One region of the Paenibacillus sp. lzh-N1 genome, then DNA from elsewhere that is predicted to be linked to it. Evidence: a T-box and tRNA genes for the amino acid it is inferred to sense, from the RefSeq annotation. Region 1 holds a T-box; the other regions hold tRNA genes.
The links. A T-box is a leader RNA that pairs with one kind of tRNA and senses whether it is charged. The one in region 1 lies ahead of argS (arginine--tRNA ligase), so its partner is inferred to be a tRNA-Arg.

Region 1 (3,211 bases):
AAGAACGTCCGCGTAATGGTAAGCGCCTGAAGCTGTTTAACCCTTTGCATCCATATATGAAGAAGTATGTAGAAAATTACGAAGCTGTACCGATGCTTGAACCTATTTTTGTAAATGGGCAGAAGGTATACGAGCTTCCTGAACTGGATGAAATTCGTGCCTATCATGCATCACAGTTGAAACTGTTTTGGCCAGAATATTTGCGGAAGCTGAACCCTGAAATTTATCGCGTAAATCTTAGTGAGAAGGTATGGGAGCTGAAGCAAAAGCTGATTGACAGCTACATGCAGCCCGAAGTTGAAGAAAAGGAATAATGTGAAGAGGCACCTCATCTATGTATGGGGTGCCTTTTTTGTATCTGCAATGTGTAAATAGGAGCTTATTTATAAATTTCTCTCATTACATGACGCAGCTCAGGGACAATAATGCGTTCCATTGCCAAACGAACGGCTCCGCGGGAGCCAGGCATAGAAAACACAACTGTCTGGCCCACAGTGCCCGCTACAGCCCGGCTTAATATAGCTGCTGATCCAATGTCCTCAGCAAAGCTTAAGTAACGGAAGATTTCTCCAAACCCAGGTAGTTCCTTATCCAGTAGAGAGGAGACGGCTTCATATGTAGTATCACGCGGAGAGATGCCAGTACCACCTGTTAAAAGTACAGCCTCGATGTCTTCATGTGCCGCAGCTTCGGCTACCAACTGCCGGATTCCTTCATAGTCGTCCTTGACGATAACATATCGAACAACCTTGTACCCATTCGTTTCTAGTAGTTCCTTGAGCAGTCGTCCCCCAGTATCGGTTTCCATGGTACGTGTATCCGAGACGGTCACGACCATGCAGTTAACCTGTTGCGGAGATTCCTGTCGGTGCTCCTCTACAGATGTTATATTCATTACAATGTTCACTCCTTGATCAGTGGTTAAGCATACTCTTTTTTTACAATAGAGGAATGATAGACTGGATGCAAGTCAGAAACGAAGGCTAAAAAGTTATGTGATTAATATCCTTGCGCTTACACCTTGGAATATAGTACACTTCCTTACATAAGTCGGGATTTTCTGGGTTTATTTTGTTGAAAGCGCGAACATCAAATGATTAATTTCAAGGTTCAGCGGGTAATAGTACAGCAGGATCAACAACTGGGAGGTAATGTATTATGAATCATTCATACCAAAAATGCGTGGATGCTTGCCTGGAATGTATGAACGCTTGCAATGTATGCTATGTAGCAAGTTTGAAGGAATATGATCTAGCTATGCTGCGTGAATGTATTCGAGTGAGTAGGGAATGCGCAGAGATATGTGGGTTTGCTGCTCAAATGTTGCAGCGCGGAACGGATTTTGCCGAGGAAATCTGTGAGCTATGTGCCAAAGCCTGTGAGGTATGTGCTGCTGAATGCAGCAAGCATTCCCATAATCATTGCAAACATTGTGCAGAAGCCTGCCGTCATTGTGTTGAGGCCTGTCGCCAATTGGTGGCAGTGTAATTACATATACAGAACTAGTCCCTGAAGAGGGAATAAAAGGTTGCTTTCTACTAAATAGGTTTGTATAATGGTGGGAATTAACGTCAAGGAACGGGAGAGTAGCAACGGAACCGTATCATTACAGCGAGCCGGAAAAGGTGGAAGCCGGTATGAAATCCGATGTGAAGCGCACCCGGGAGACGGTTGATCCAACGATAAGAGCTTCTAGTAGATCAGCCCGGCAGACACCGTTATTTGTCAATGGAGTGAAATCGCGATTTTGTGTAAGCTAGCTTTAGCTATACAACCGATTTACGAAGAGTGGTACCGCGGGATATCGAAGTTCTCGTCTCTTGATTATATCAAGAGGCGAGGGCTTTTTTTGTTAGATCTTATAAAAAGAAGGAGAGAGGAACATGTTGTTGATGATTGCTACCCACGCTATTGTAGCTCATACGGGCTTGGAGGAGAAAGAAGTTTTATCTTTATTCGAGGTGCCTCCGCAGCCTGAATGGGGAGATGTGGCGTTTCCCTGTTTTGTGCTGGCTAAAAAATTTCGAAAGTCTCCACAGCATATTGCAATGGAATTGGCAGAGCTAGTAAGCCGTGAAGCGGGTCTAACTGCTTCAGCATCGGGTGCCTATGTAAATATTACATTGGATCGATCTGCTCATATTCCATCGATGCTTGCTGAATTGCGCAAGGCTGAGTTTCTCAAGCCCAATATCGGATATGGACAGCGAGTAGTGATTGATATGTCCTCGCCTAATATTGCCAAACCATTTGGTATCGGTCATCTTCGCTCTACTGTTATTGGTGCCGCCTTGTATCGCATACTTGGTGAAACCGGATATGTGCCGATTAGTGTGAATCATCTAGGGGATTGGGGAACACAATTTGGCAAGCAAATTGCGGCCTATAAAAGATGGGGCAATGAGGAGCAGCTACAACATGATCCGATCGGGGAATCGTTGAAGCTATATGTCCGTTTTCATCAGGAGGCCGAGCATGATCCGTCTTTGGAGGATGAAGGCCGCGAGTGGTTCCGACGTTTGGAGCAAGGGGATACTGAAGCTCAACAACTGTGGGAGTTTTTTGTTGAAGTCAGTCTGGGAGAATTTGACCGTATGTACCAACGTCTTAACATTTCGTTTGACCATGTATTGGGGGAAAGTTTTTACAATGATAAGATGCAGGCAGTTGTTGCCCAATTAAGAGCAAAAGGACTGCTGGAAGAAAGTGATGGAGCACTTGTGGTTCGTCTGGAAGACGAGCAACTGCCGCCGTGTCTTATTTTGAAAAAAGATGGGACTACCATTTATCCCACCCGTGATCTGGCAACAGCGATTTATCGTCATGAAGTGATGAAGGCTGATCGCCTGCTGTATGTCGTTGGCGGGGAACAGAAGTTACATTTCCAACAGGTATTTGCGGTGCTGAAGCATGCAGGGGAGACATGGGCAGAGCAATGTGAGCATGTACCGTTTGGTTTAATGCGGTTTGCAGGCAAAAAAATGTCCACAAGACGCGGCAAGGTGGTGAAACTGGAGGAAGTGCTGGATGAAGCTGTAGCGCGTGCTCAAGACATCATTACGGAGAAAAATCCCAATTTGCTGGAACAACAGGCAATAGCTGAAGACGTTGGCATCGGAGCGATTATTTTTGGCGATTTAAAAAATAACCGTCTGAATGAAGTGGATTTTTCGTTAGAGGAGGCACTGACCTTTGAAGGTGAGACTGGCCC
Region 2 (3,211 bases), 2.2 Mb from region 1:
TTCCGTTAAAACACGGCATGATCGGTCAAGAAACTAATGGGGCTGGCGGGATGTTCAAAGCTTTTCGTACCATCCCCGTTATCCTCAGTATCGTTGAAGATATGAAAGAACTGTGTCCGAATGCATGGTTGATTAACTTCACCAACCCTGCGGGTATGGTCACCGAAGCGGTACTTCGTTATGGTAAGTGGGATAAAGTCATCGGATTATGTAATGTGCCAATCGGCGCGATTAAGAGTGCGTCGGCTGTGCTGGACAAATCGGAAGAAGAGCTGTTCTTTAAATTTGCAGGAATTAACCACCTTCATTGGCACAAAGTTTATGACAAAACCGGAGAAGAATTAACAGAGCAAGTCATCGAAGGATTGTACGCACCTGGTGCAAAACCGGAGAAGGTTGTTGAAAATATTAAGAACATGCGCTTCCTGTATGATCAGGTTCGTCAATTGAAAATGCTGCCTTGTCCTTACCATCGGTATTACTACATGACCGACAACATGCTCAAGGAAGAATTAGAGGAGGCCAAAAACGAAGGAACTCGGGGCCAAGTCGTCAAACGTCTGGAAGAAAGTTTGTTTGAATTGTACAAAGACCCGAATCTGGATTACAAACCAGAGGAATTATCCAAACGCGGCGGTGCACATTACAGCGATGCTGCCTGTGAAATCATTAATTCCATTTATAACAACAAAGGCACATTGATGGTGGTTAGTACACGTAACAATGGTGCGATTGATGATGTCCCTTATGATAGCGCCATCGAAGTAACCAGTGTCATTCGCGCGCATGGTGCAGAGCCTGTAAACTTTGGCAAATTCCCACCAGCACAGCGGGGCCTGCTGCAAGTCATGAAGGCGATGGAAGAGCTGACCATTGAAGCGGCGGTCACTGGTGACTATGCGACAGCACTGCAAGCCTTCACCCTGAATCCGCTCGTTCCAAGCGGAGATATCGCCCAAACCGTACTGGATGAATTGCTGGAAGCACACAAAGAACATTTGCCGCAATTCTTTGCTCATAAGGAGAAGGCGACAGTATAAAACCAGAATCAATCATACTGCCGGGATACAAAAAAGCTTCCTACATGTAGGAAGCTTTTGCTATACGTCCCAGGAGGGATTCGAACCCCCGACCGACGGCTTAGAAGGCCGTTGCTCTATCCAGCTGAGCTACTGGGACAAGATAACAATCAATAAAACCTTATGTATTCAGTGCATTAATTATTATATCATATTTTGACCAACTGTCAAAAGCATTTTTTCATTATACAGGAAAGCAGGCTGCAAAAGGAATCATTTGGACGCTAACGGGGTATTATGTACAAAGAACGACGCCAAAAAGGAGGGGTTATCCGTGAAAGGCCTTTTGTCTTCACTTTGTTATTTTAGCATTTTTTTCGCACCTTTTCTGGTACCGGTCATTGTGTGGATTGCAGTCCGGGACGAATATGTTCAGGGACACGCGAAAAAAGCCATTTTATCGCACATTTTCCCCATTATTGCGGCGATTCCGCTAGTGTATTTTATTATCACTGCCAATCATGCAGGTTCAGTTATCGGGTTTGTACTGCTATTTGTAGTGGTCTATCTCGGCGTTTTTGTTTATAACATCTACAAAGGGATCATGACGCTGCGTGAAGCGGCCTAATTCTAAAAGAAGCCTCCCATATTCGCAAATTTGACGAATACGGAGGCTTCTTTGGGATCAACTTTGATGAGTTGCTTTAGTTCACTGGTAGCTTATTTATTCCCAAAGCGTTTAGGACTTCTGCGTACTTCATGTCTTACGTTTTTCTCCAGCACTTCTTCCGCGAACTCATTGTTATGAATATAACTGCTGCCTTTGTTTTTCTTATACTTCGCTTTGCCGTCTATGATTTCCCCCTCCTTTCACGCTGATCCGGCGATGGCGCCGGTGCCCAAATCAACAAAAGCCGAGGTATAGTACACCATATTCTCATGTCCCGAACTCCTTGGCAAACTCTGTACTAAGCTGCCCATAGGAAAGCAATTCCCTTTTGAATTTTTCCCGTTCCTCACCAGCGGTAATGTGCGTAGAGTCAGTAAAAGCCTTGTCGGTCACTTCCTCAAATGCCGAATGCAGATTATTGTCATACCAATCCAGCTCCAGATCGGCATCATTGCGGATGATCCTTACCATGTCATAGCCAGGCTGACCATCCTTCTGATTCGAGGCTGTGATATAAACCAGCAGTTCCGGGTCATCTGCGGCACCGGGACGCACTTCTACCTCAGCGCAGCGCACTCCGTCAAGTTCAGTGAAGCGGCGTATTTTGGCATCCTTGATGTAGTACATTGTCTCCCTCCTTCCTCACGAGTAAACGGGTTGCCCCATCTGTAGTTTTCGGAACGGACAGACATTTTATGCTTCTTTTCGGCATATATACTGATGAACTGGGGATTTAGTTTTTGATTCATTCCAACACTGGATGAACACGACAAAGAGAGGATGAATAGACATGTGCGGAATTACAGGTTTCATACAGTGGAACGGAGACTTGATGCATCAATCTGAGTTGCTGCTAAATATGACGCAAACGCTCTCCGATCGCGGACCGGATGCTGCGGGTACCTGGATATCCAACCCGTGTGCCTTCGGACACCGAAGACTAAGCGTAATGGACCCGGAAAACGGCGCTCAGCCTATGATCCGGCAGCTTGAGGATATCACTTATACGATTGTATATAACGGGGAAATATATAACGCGCCTGAGCTGAAAAAAGAGCTGCAACAGCGCGGGCATTTTTTCCGTACACAATGCGACACAGAGGTACTGCTCGAATCCTATATCGAATGGGGCCCCGATTGTGTAGATCGGTTGAACGGCATTTTTGCGTTTGCGGTCTGGGATAGTGAGCGGGAGCAGGTATTTCTGGCACGAGATCGACTGGGAGTGAAGCCGCTATTTTATAGCCAAACCGAAGATGTATTCGTATTTGGCTCCGAACCCAAAGCACTGCTCCAGCATCCAGCCGTTGAGGCCGCCGTAGACGCCGAGGGACTGGCAGAAATTTTTATCATTGGGCCTGCACGCACCCCCGGACACGGCGTCTATTCATCGATGAAGGAGCTGCGTCCCGGACATACCCTAACCTACAGCCGTGACGGCGTACGCATCCAAGCCTATTGGAAGCTCGAAAGCATTGCACATGAGGATAACACCGAAGAAACGGCACTCAAGGTACGAGAG
Region 3 (3,211 bases), 2.1 Mb from region 1:
TAACCACTTTATTAAAAGCTTTGTCGAGTGCAGCGGCTACACGATCCGCGTCTACCTCAACTTCAAGAACCCCAAGGTTCTTCTCTATTTTCTCCCAAGTTGCTTTCATTTTATGCTTTCCCCTCCAACAAAATCTTCACTTAGTTTTCATTACAATCAACGCACACAAAATAACCACTATAGTATATCTAACATTACTGTCTTTTTCAAGAGCAGCCCTTGAATGCTTTAACAGGTAAACGTTTCCGGTCATTAAGGAGTGTTCATTCCCGCCGCGACGAATAATCGCATCGACCGATACGCTTGCTCAAAACGGAAGCGTAGTGCATCTGTAATGCCATATATAGCGCGGGTTTCTTCCTCATTATTGTTCCCGTTCAAACTTTCCGAAACGGTCTGATGGAGTGCTGCTGCCCAAATATCCGGCATCCCGTCCTCTTCCACCAACATTGATCTATAATCTTTCGTACCGTACACTGCCATCACAAACTGTGACCATAGCTCCTGTGCAAAATAGAATAGTGTAGGCTCATGCACTTCAGTCTGGTCAGCTACCCGTTCCAAAATACGCATAATCGCCTCTGGAAACTCATCGGGCTGTAACGGAACCGTTTCAATATCGATTTCCGTCTTTTCATCACCCCGTCTGATTTCTATCGTCCCTTCTATTCCACGGCGTCTCATTGTCTGTAGAACACGGAATTGGAGAAGAGGATGGATTTCCCGTTCAGTAATCCAGCGAAGCAAGGCATCGTCGATCTCCGGCAGTTCCAAGTAGGATAGCTGTTCCAAAGCTAGAATCGTCTGTTCGGATAACGGTTGATCCATAGCCATCTGCAAAAGCTTGTTACCGTAGCCTGCATCCTGTTCCTGCTTAAAGCGTGCATGACGGCGAGCCAACTCAACTTCACTGACTTCGTCTTCTTCCACATTGTCCGTTGCCGTCCCGCTGTCAGCGTACTGTGGAAATGCAGCTTCCAGCCATTGTAACAGAGCGTTCCATTCATCGTATTGTTTCTGCTCCTGTCCCTGACACTGCATCAAAAAACGCAGCATCCCCATCGCCTCTCCGTAACGTTCGTTCTCAAGCATCACCGTAAGTTGAATTTGATAGTAGTCCAGTGTCTTCGGAAACAATACGATATTATTTTCTTTTGTCGTCACCTTGGAGTCCTTTATTTTCAAGGCACCCCCTCTCCTCCGCAAGCTAAAGTATTTGTAGATTATATGAGAAACAGCAGCCGAAGTTCAACCACTCGTCTTCAACATATTCACCTGTATTCTAACATACCCTTTTATAAGGCAAAAAAAACGATGTGTATTCTGAATTTATGTGGTGTAGAGCCCAAATAAGCGATATATGCAAAATAAGACTTGTATCTTTTTCATCCATATGATATATTAATATTCGCTTGAATTTTATGTCCCAGTAGCTCAGCTGGATAGAGCAACGGCCTTCTAAGCCGTCGGTCGGGGGTTCGAATCCCTCCTGGGACGTATAGCCGAAGCTTCCTATTTAGGAAGCTTTTTTTATTTTCCAGCGAAATAGGACCCACTGTGGATGTTGAAGCCTAGCATCGTATTACAACCTATTTTAATGTAGAAAAGGCTGTTTCCGCAGCGCTGTTTGAGCGCTTGTCTGGGACAGCCTTTTATCGAGGGTATACCATTACACCGCTTGACTGCGTAGAGTAGTAAGGAGTTTAATCAAATGAAATTAATATCTTGGAATGTAAATGGCTTAAGAGCCTGTGTAACCAAAGGATTTTATACTTATCTAAAAGAAACGAATGCTGATATTTTTTGCGTACAGGAAACGAAGCTTCAAGAAGGACAAATCCTCATGGAGAACATGGAGGAATACGCTCAATACTGGAATTACGCTGAGAAAAAAGGGTACTCCGGCACAGCTATTTTCACCAAAATCAAGCCGCTCTCTGTGCATTATGGACTTGAAGAAAATGAAGAGCCAGAGGGTCGAACTATTACACTAGAATTCGAAAAATTTTACCTCGTCAATGTGTACACACCAAATACGAAACGAGACTTATCGCGATTGCCATATAGACTGGAATGGGAAGACCGTTTTCGCAGCTATCTGCAACAACTAGACGCTCAGAAGCCTGTCATCATTTGCGGAGACTTGAACGTGGCTCATCAGGAGATCGACCTTAAAAATGCCAAAGCCAACTACGGTAATGCTGGCTTCACACCCGAGGAACGAGACCGCATGTCACAGCTCCTCAACGCCGGATTTATAGATACCTTCAGATATTTTTATCCTGATCGGACAGATGTTTATTCCTGGTGGTCCTACATGCCAAAGGTGAGGGAACGGAATATCGGCTGGCGGATTGATTACTTCCTCGTCTCAGAGAGGCTTCGTCCGCTATTAATGGATGCGAGTATTGATTGCCATATTACAGGCAGTGACCACTGCCCTGTTATATTGGATTTGCAAGATATTTCTGCATAGATCCCCTACCTGACGCAAGGATTTATAAAATTAAAAAGCCGTTATGCTCTGTTTTACAGCATGACGGCCTACATAAATTGAAGCTATCGCTAACTTGCACCTGGTTTTCTGTTTAAAACCCGTTCTTCTCCATCATTTGCTTGAACCACAGCGCACTTTGTTTGGGGGTCCGTTCCTGCGTCTCATAATTGATATGTACAATACCAAAACGCTTGCTATATCCCCAGGCCCATTCAAAGTTATCAAAGAAAGACCAGACAAAATAGCCCTTGAGCTGACCTCCCTCCCGGATAAAGCGATGACACGCCTTTAAATGCTCTTCAATATAGCGCTGACGCCCGGTATCTTCAATCTGTCCATTCACCAGTTCATCCTTCATCGCTGCTCCATTTTCCGTAATCAGAATGGGTAAGCCCTTGCTAAAATCCTTCTCAATCCGCGTCAGCAGCTTATAAAAGGATTCAGGGTGAATCTCCCATCCCATGTCTGTTACTGGCTCCTCCATGTGAACCTGCTCTACTTGCAGCAATGAGGCGTCGTTAGTTGCTCGAATGATACTGCGGGTATAATAGTTAATGCCTACAAAATCTCCCGGCTGCTGAATCAGCTCCAGATCACCAGGCTGTACAAAATCCAATCCATTCAGATACGTTCCGTACCATTCCACCATATCTTCAGGATACTTTCCGTTAAACAATGGCTCAGCAAACCAACGATTAATAAAGCCATCCCTTC
Region 4 (3,211 bases), 2.0 Mb from region 1:
AGGACTACTCGTATACAGGTGGCGCACACGGTATGACGGCGCGTAAAGGATACACGTTCTCGCTCGCTGATGGCAAGCTGCTGCAATTGTCTGACGTATTGAAGGCAAATCCGAACTATAAAAAGTTTTTGAATGCTGATTTGAAGAAAAAAATTGATGCGCTCCAGGCTGGCGAAGGTTTTGAAAAATTTAAAGAGTTGGCCGCAGATCAGAATTTTTATGTGACCAACAGTGGAGTAACCATCGTGTTTGATTTGTATGATTATGCTCCATACGCGTATGGAATTCCGGAGTTTACTTACTCGTTCGCTCAACTGCTGCCTCAGGGCGGAAAGCCTTTTGCGGGACAAAATCAATAATTTGGATGACCTATATTTTAAAAAAATAGCAAATCAAAAAGGCTGCCTACTGGATACGAATATCCGAGGCAGCCTTTTTGATTTACCAGCTATCCGAGGTAAATAAGTTTTCTTATACACCTTCTGGAGAGGAGCTAGTTAACACTTTATCAATAATACCGTATTCTTTGGCATCATCAGCGGACATGAAATAGTCACGGTCTGTGTCTTTTTCGATGCGTTCCAGTGGTTGACCTGTGCGATCTGCGAGAATGCGGTTCAATTTGTCACGCATTTTCAGAATGCGACGGGCGCGAATTTCGATATCCGTTGCCTGTCCTTGTGCACCACCCAGTGGTTGGTGAATCATAATTTCACTGTTTGGCAAGGCAAAACGTTTGCCTTTGGCACCTGCATTCAGCAAGAAAGCACCCATGGAAGCAGCCATACCTACACAAATGGTAGATACGTCAGGTTTAATGTATTGCATCGTATCGAAAATGGCCATACCAGCTGTGATGGAACCGCCAGGACTGTTAATATACAAGTGAATGTCTTTTTCAGGATCTTCAGCAGCCAAAAACAGCATTTGTGCAATAATTGAGTTGGCTACAACGTCATTGACGTCCGAGCCCAACAAAATAATGCGATCCTTCAACAGTCTGGAATAAATGTCATAGGCGCGTTCGCCGCGGTTACTTTGTTCTACTACCATAGGAACATAGCTCACGTCAAAAAACCTCCCTTAAATATCGTTAGTGGATTTGGTGGATATGCCGATTACACATCCCTATTTATAAACTGTTACCGTATTAACCACATGATAAACAATTTCAAACAAAAAGTCAAAGAAAGTCAAACTATTGATTAAAAAAAGAGCGCTCAGCGCTCTTTTTGGTTAAAAACATTATATGGAACATTTAGCCGATCATATAAAACGACGCGCCCGCGAGGAATCGAACCTCGATCTCAGGCTCCGGAGGCCTACGTCATATCCGTTGGACCACGGGCGCACAGATGAACATTACAAGCAACTAACTAATTAATTGGAAACAAAGATGATTATATGATATACGGCATTGAATTGCAAGCTTTTATTACGTGCGCATATTCACATAAAAAGTTGAGAAATATAGGTTCAGATAGACTTGCATGTGAAGCAAATATTGGGTAAGATATACGTGGGACTTAAAAAGTTATCCCGGGACATTTTAAGACCAGTTAGAGATATAGCATAGAGACAGAACTTAGAAGTGTGCGGGAGTGGAAAGCATGCGAAAGATATTAGAAATACAGAAGCAGCTTCTGCCCGACCTCATGGATGTTTTGAAAAAAAGGTACACGATCCTGCATCAGATTATGCTGTCCGAAGTTATTGGACGCAGAACACTGGCAGCTTCACTGGATATGACCGAGCGCGTACTGCGCGCTGAGACTGATCTCCTTAAAGCGCAAGGGCTAATTGAGATTGAGAGTGTGGGCATGAAGGTGAGCAAAGCAGGACTGGATCTGCTGGAACAGCTGGAGCCGATTGCGAACAACTTGTTCGGCCTGTCCCAATTGGAGGATCAGATTCGTCAAGCCTACGGTTTGAGGAAGGTGGTTGTCGTTCCAGGGGATTCGGATGCTTCACCGTTAGCGAAGCAGGAACTGGGCCGTGCTGGCGCAAAGGCGCTGCTGAGTGTTATGGATGACGAGGACGTGGTCGCTGTAACAGGTGGCACGACGATTGCAGATGTGGCGGAACAACTGACATTACCTGCTAACGGCCCGCTTAAAGGCGGATGGTTTGTACCGGCACGCGGGGGTTTGGGAGAGAGCATGGAAATGCAGGCAAATACAATTGCCTCCACGATGGCTCGCAAGGTCGGCGCTCAATACCGTCTGCTCCATGTACCGGATTTGCTCAGCAATCATGCTTACAACTCCTTGCTTGAGGATACGAATATTCAGGATATATTGAGCCTGATTCGAGAAAGTCGTATTATCATTCACGGGATAGGCAACGCCATAGCAATGGCCCACAGACGCAAGCTTGACCCTGAAACCTTCGCCCAGATCAGCAATGAGGGCGCGGTCGCCGAATCGTTTGGTTATTATTTTAACGAAGACGGCGTCGTTGTTCACAGAATGCTGACGCTTGGACTCCGTTTGGAGGACATCAGGCGCACGGAGACGGTGTTAGGTGTGGCTGGAGGCAAGAGCAAGGCGGCTGCTATTCATGCGGTATTGCGTTTCGGACAGGAAGACATTCTTGTCACCGACGAAGGCGCTGCTGCCGAGATTGTAAGCCGTTATTTAAGAGATTGATAAGGTTTTTTAATTGTGTTGTCTTGACGGGCTTTCGGGTCTGTCTTGAATATATAAAACTAAACTAAACGAACTTTGGGAGGAACTCACTCATGACAGTTAAAGTTGGTATTAACGGTTTCGGACGTATTGGACGCCTTGCTTTCCGCCGTATTCAAGACGTAGAAGGTATTGAAGTAGTAGCAATTAACGACTTGACAGATTCCAAAATGCTGGCACATCTGTTGAAATATGATACAACACAAGGTACTTTCCAAGGGGAAGTAGAAGTACATGACGGTTTCTTCAAAGTAAACGGTAAAGAAGTTAAAGTTTTGGCTAACCGTAACCCTGAAGAATTGCCTTGGGGAGACCTGGGTGTAGACATCGTTCTGGAATGCACAGGTTTCTTCACAACTAAAGAAGCTGCTGAGAAACATTTGAAAGGCGGCGCTAAAAAGGTTGTTATCTCCGCTCCAGCTACTGGCGACATGAAAACTGTCGTTTACAACGTAAACCATGAAATTCTGGACGGATCTGAAACTGTAATTTCCGGTGCTTCTTGCACAACTAACTGCCTGGCT

Region 2: it has a tRNA-Arg gene. The T-box ahead of argS (arginine--tRNA ligase) is inferred to sense a tRNA for this amino acid. The anticodon was not compared.
Region 3: it has a tRNA-Arg gene. The T-box ahead of argS (arginine--tRNA ligase) is inferred to sense a tRNA for this amino acid. The anticodon was not compared.
Region 4: it has a tRNA-Arg gene. The T-box ahead of argS (arginine--tRNA ligase) is inferred to sense a tRNA for this amino acid. The anticodon was not compared.

Annotation. Positions count from the first base shown of each region.
Region 1 covers NZ_CP025696.1:5,181,513-5,184,723, reverse strand. Annotated here, with positions in the region: gene C0638_RS22830 (nicotinate phosphoribosyltransferase) at 1-314, shown strand, start outside; gene C0638_RS22825 (MogA/MoaB family molybdenum cofactor biosynthesis protein) at 380-895, opposite strand; gene C0638_RS22820 (four-helix bundle copper-binding protein) at 1,159-1,488, shown strand; T-box leader at 1,566-1,824, shown strand; gene argS (arginine--tRNA ligase) at 1,884-3,211, shown strand, end outside.
Region 2 covers NZ_CP025696.1:3,006,922-3,010,132, reverse strand. Annotated here, with positions in the region: gene C0638_RS13735 (6-phospho-beta-glucosidase) at 1-1,040, shown strand, start outside; tRNA gene C0638_RS13730 (tRNA-Arg) at 1,106-1,179, opposite strand; gene C0638_RS13725 (magnetosome magnetite crystal formation protein family) at 1,354-1,647, shown strand; gene C0638_RS13720 (hypothetical protein) at 1,957-2,316, opposite strand; gene asnB (asparagine synthase (glutamine-hydrolyzing)) at 2,480-3,211, shown strand, end outside.
Region 3 covers NZ_CP025696.1:3,059,598-3,062,808, reverse strand. Annotated here, with positions in the region: gene tig (trigger factor) at 1-109, opposite strand, end outside; gene C0638_RS13940 (hypothetical protein) at 253-1,185, opposite strand; tRNA gene C0638_RS13935 (tRNA-Arg) at 1,424-1,497, shown strand; gene C0638_RS13930 (exodeoxyribonuclease III) at 1,712-2,476, shown strand; gene C0638_RS13925 (GH1 family beta-glucosidase) at 2,589-3,211, opposite strand, start outside.
Region 4 covers NZ_CP025696.1:1,498,132-1,501,342, reverse strand. Annotated here, with positions in the region: gene C0638_RS06795 (PdaC/SigV domain-containing protein) at 1-359, shown strand, start outside; gene clpP (ATP-dependent Clp endopeptidase proteolytic subunit ClpP) at 472-1,068, opposite strand; tRNA gene C0638_RS06785 (tRNA-Arg) at 1,280-1,351, opposite strand; gene C0638_RS06780 (sugar-binding transcriptional regulator) at 1,611-2,648, shown strand; gene gap (type I glyceraldehyde-3-phosphate dehydrogenase) at 2,741-3,211, shown strand, end outside.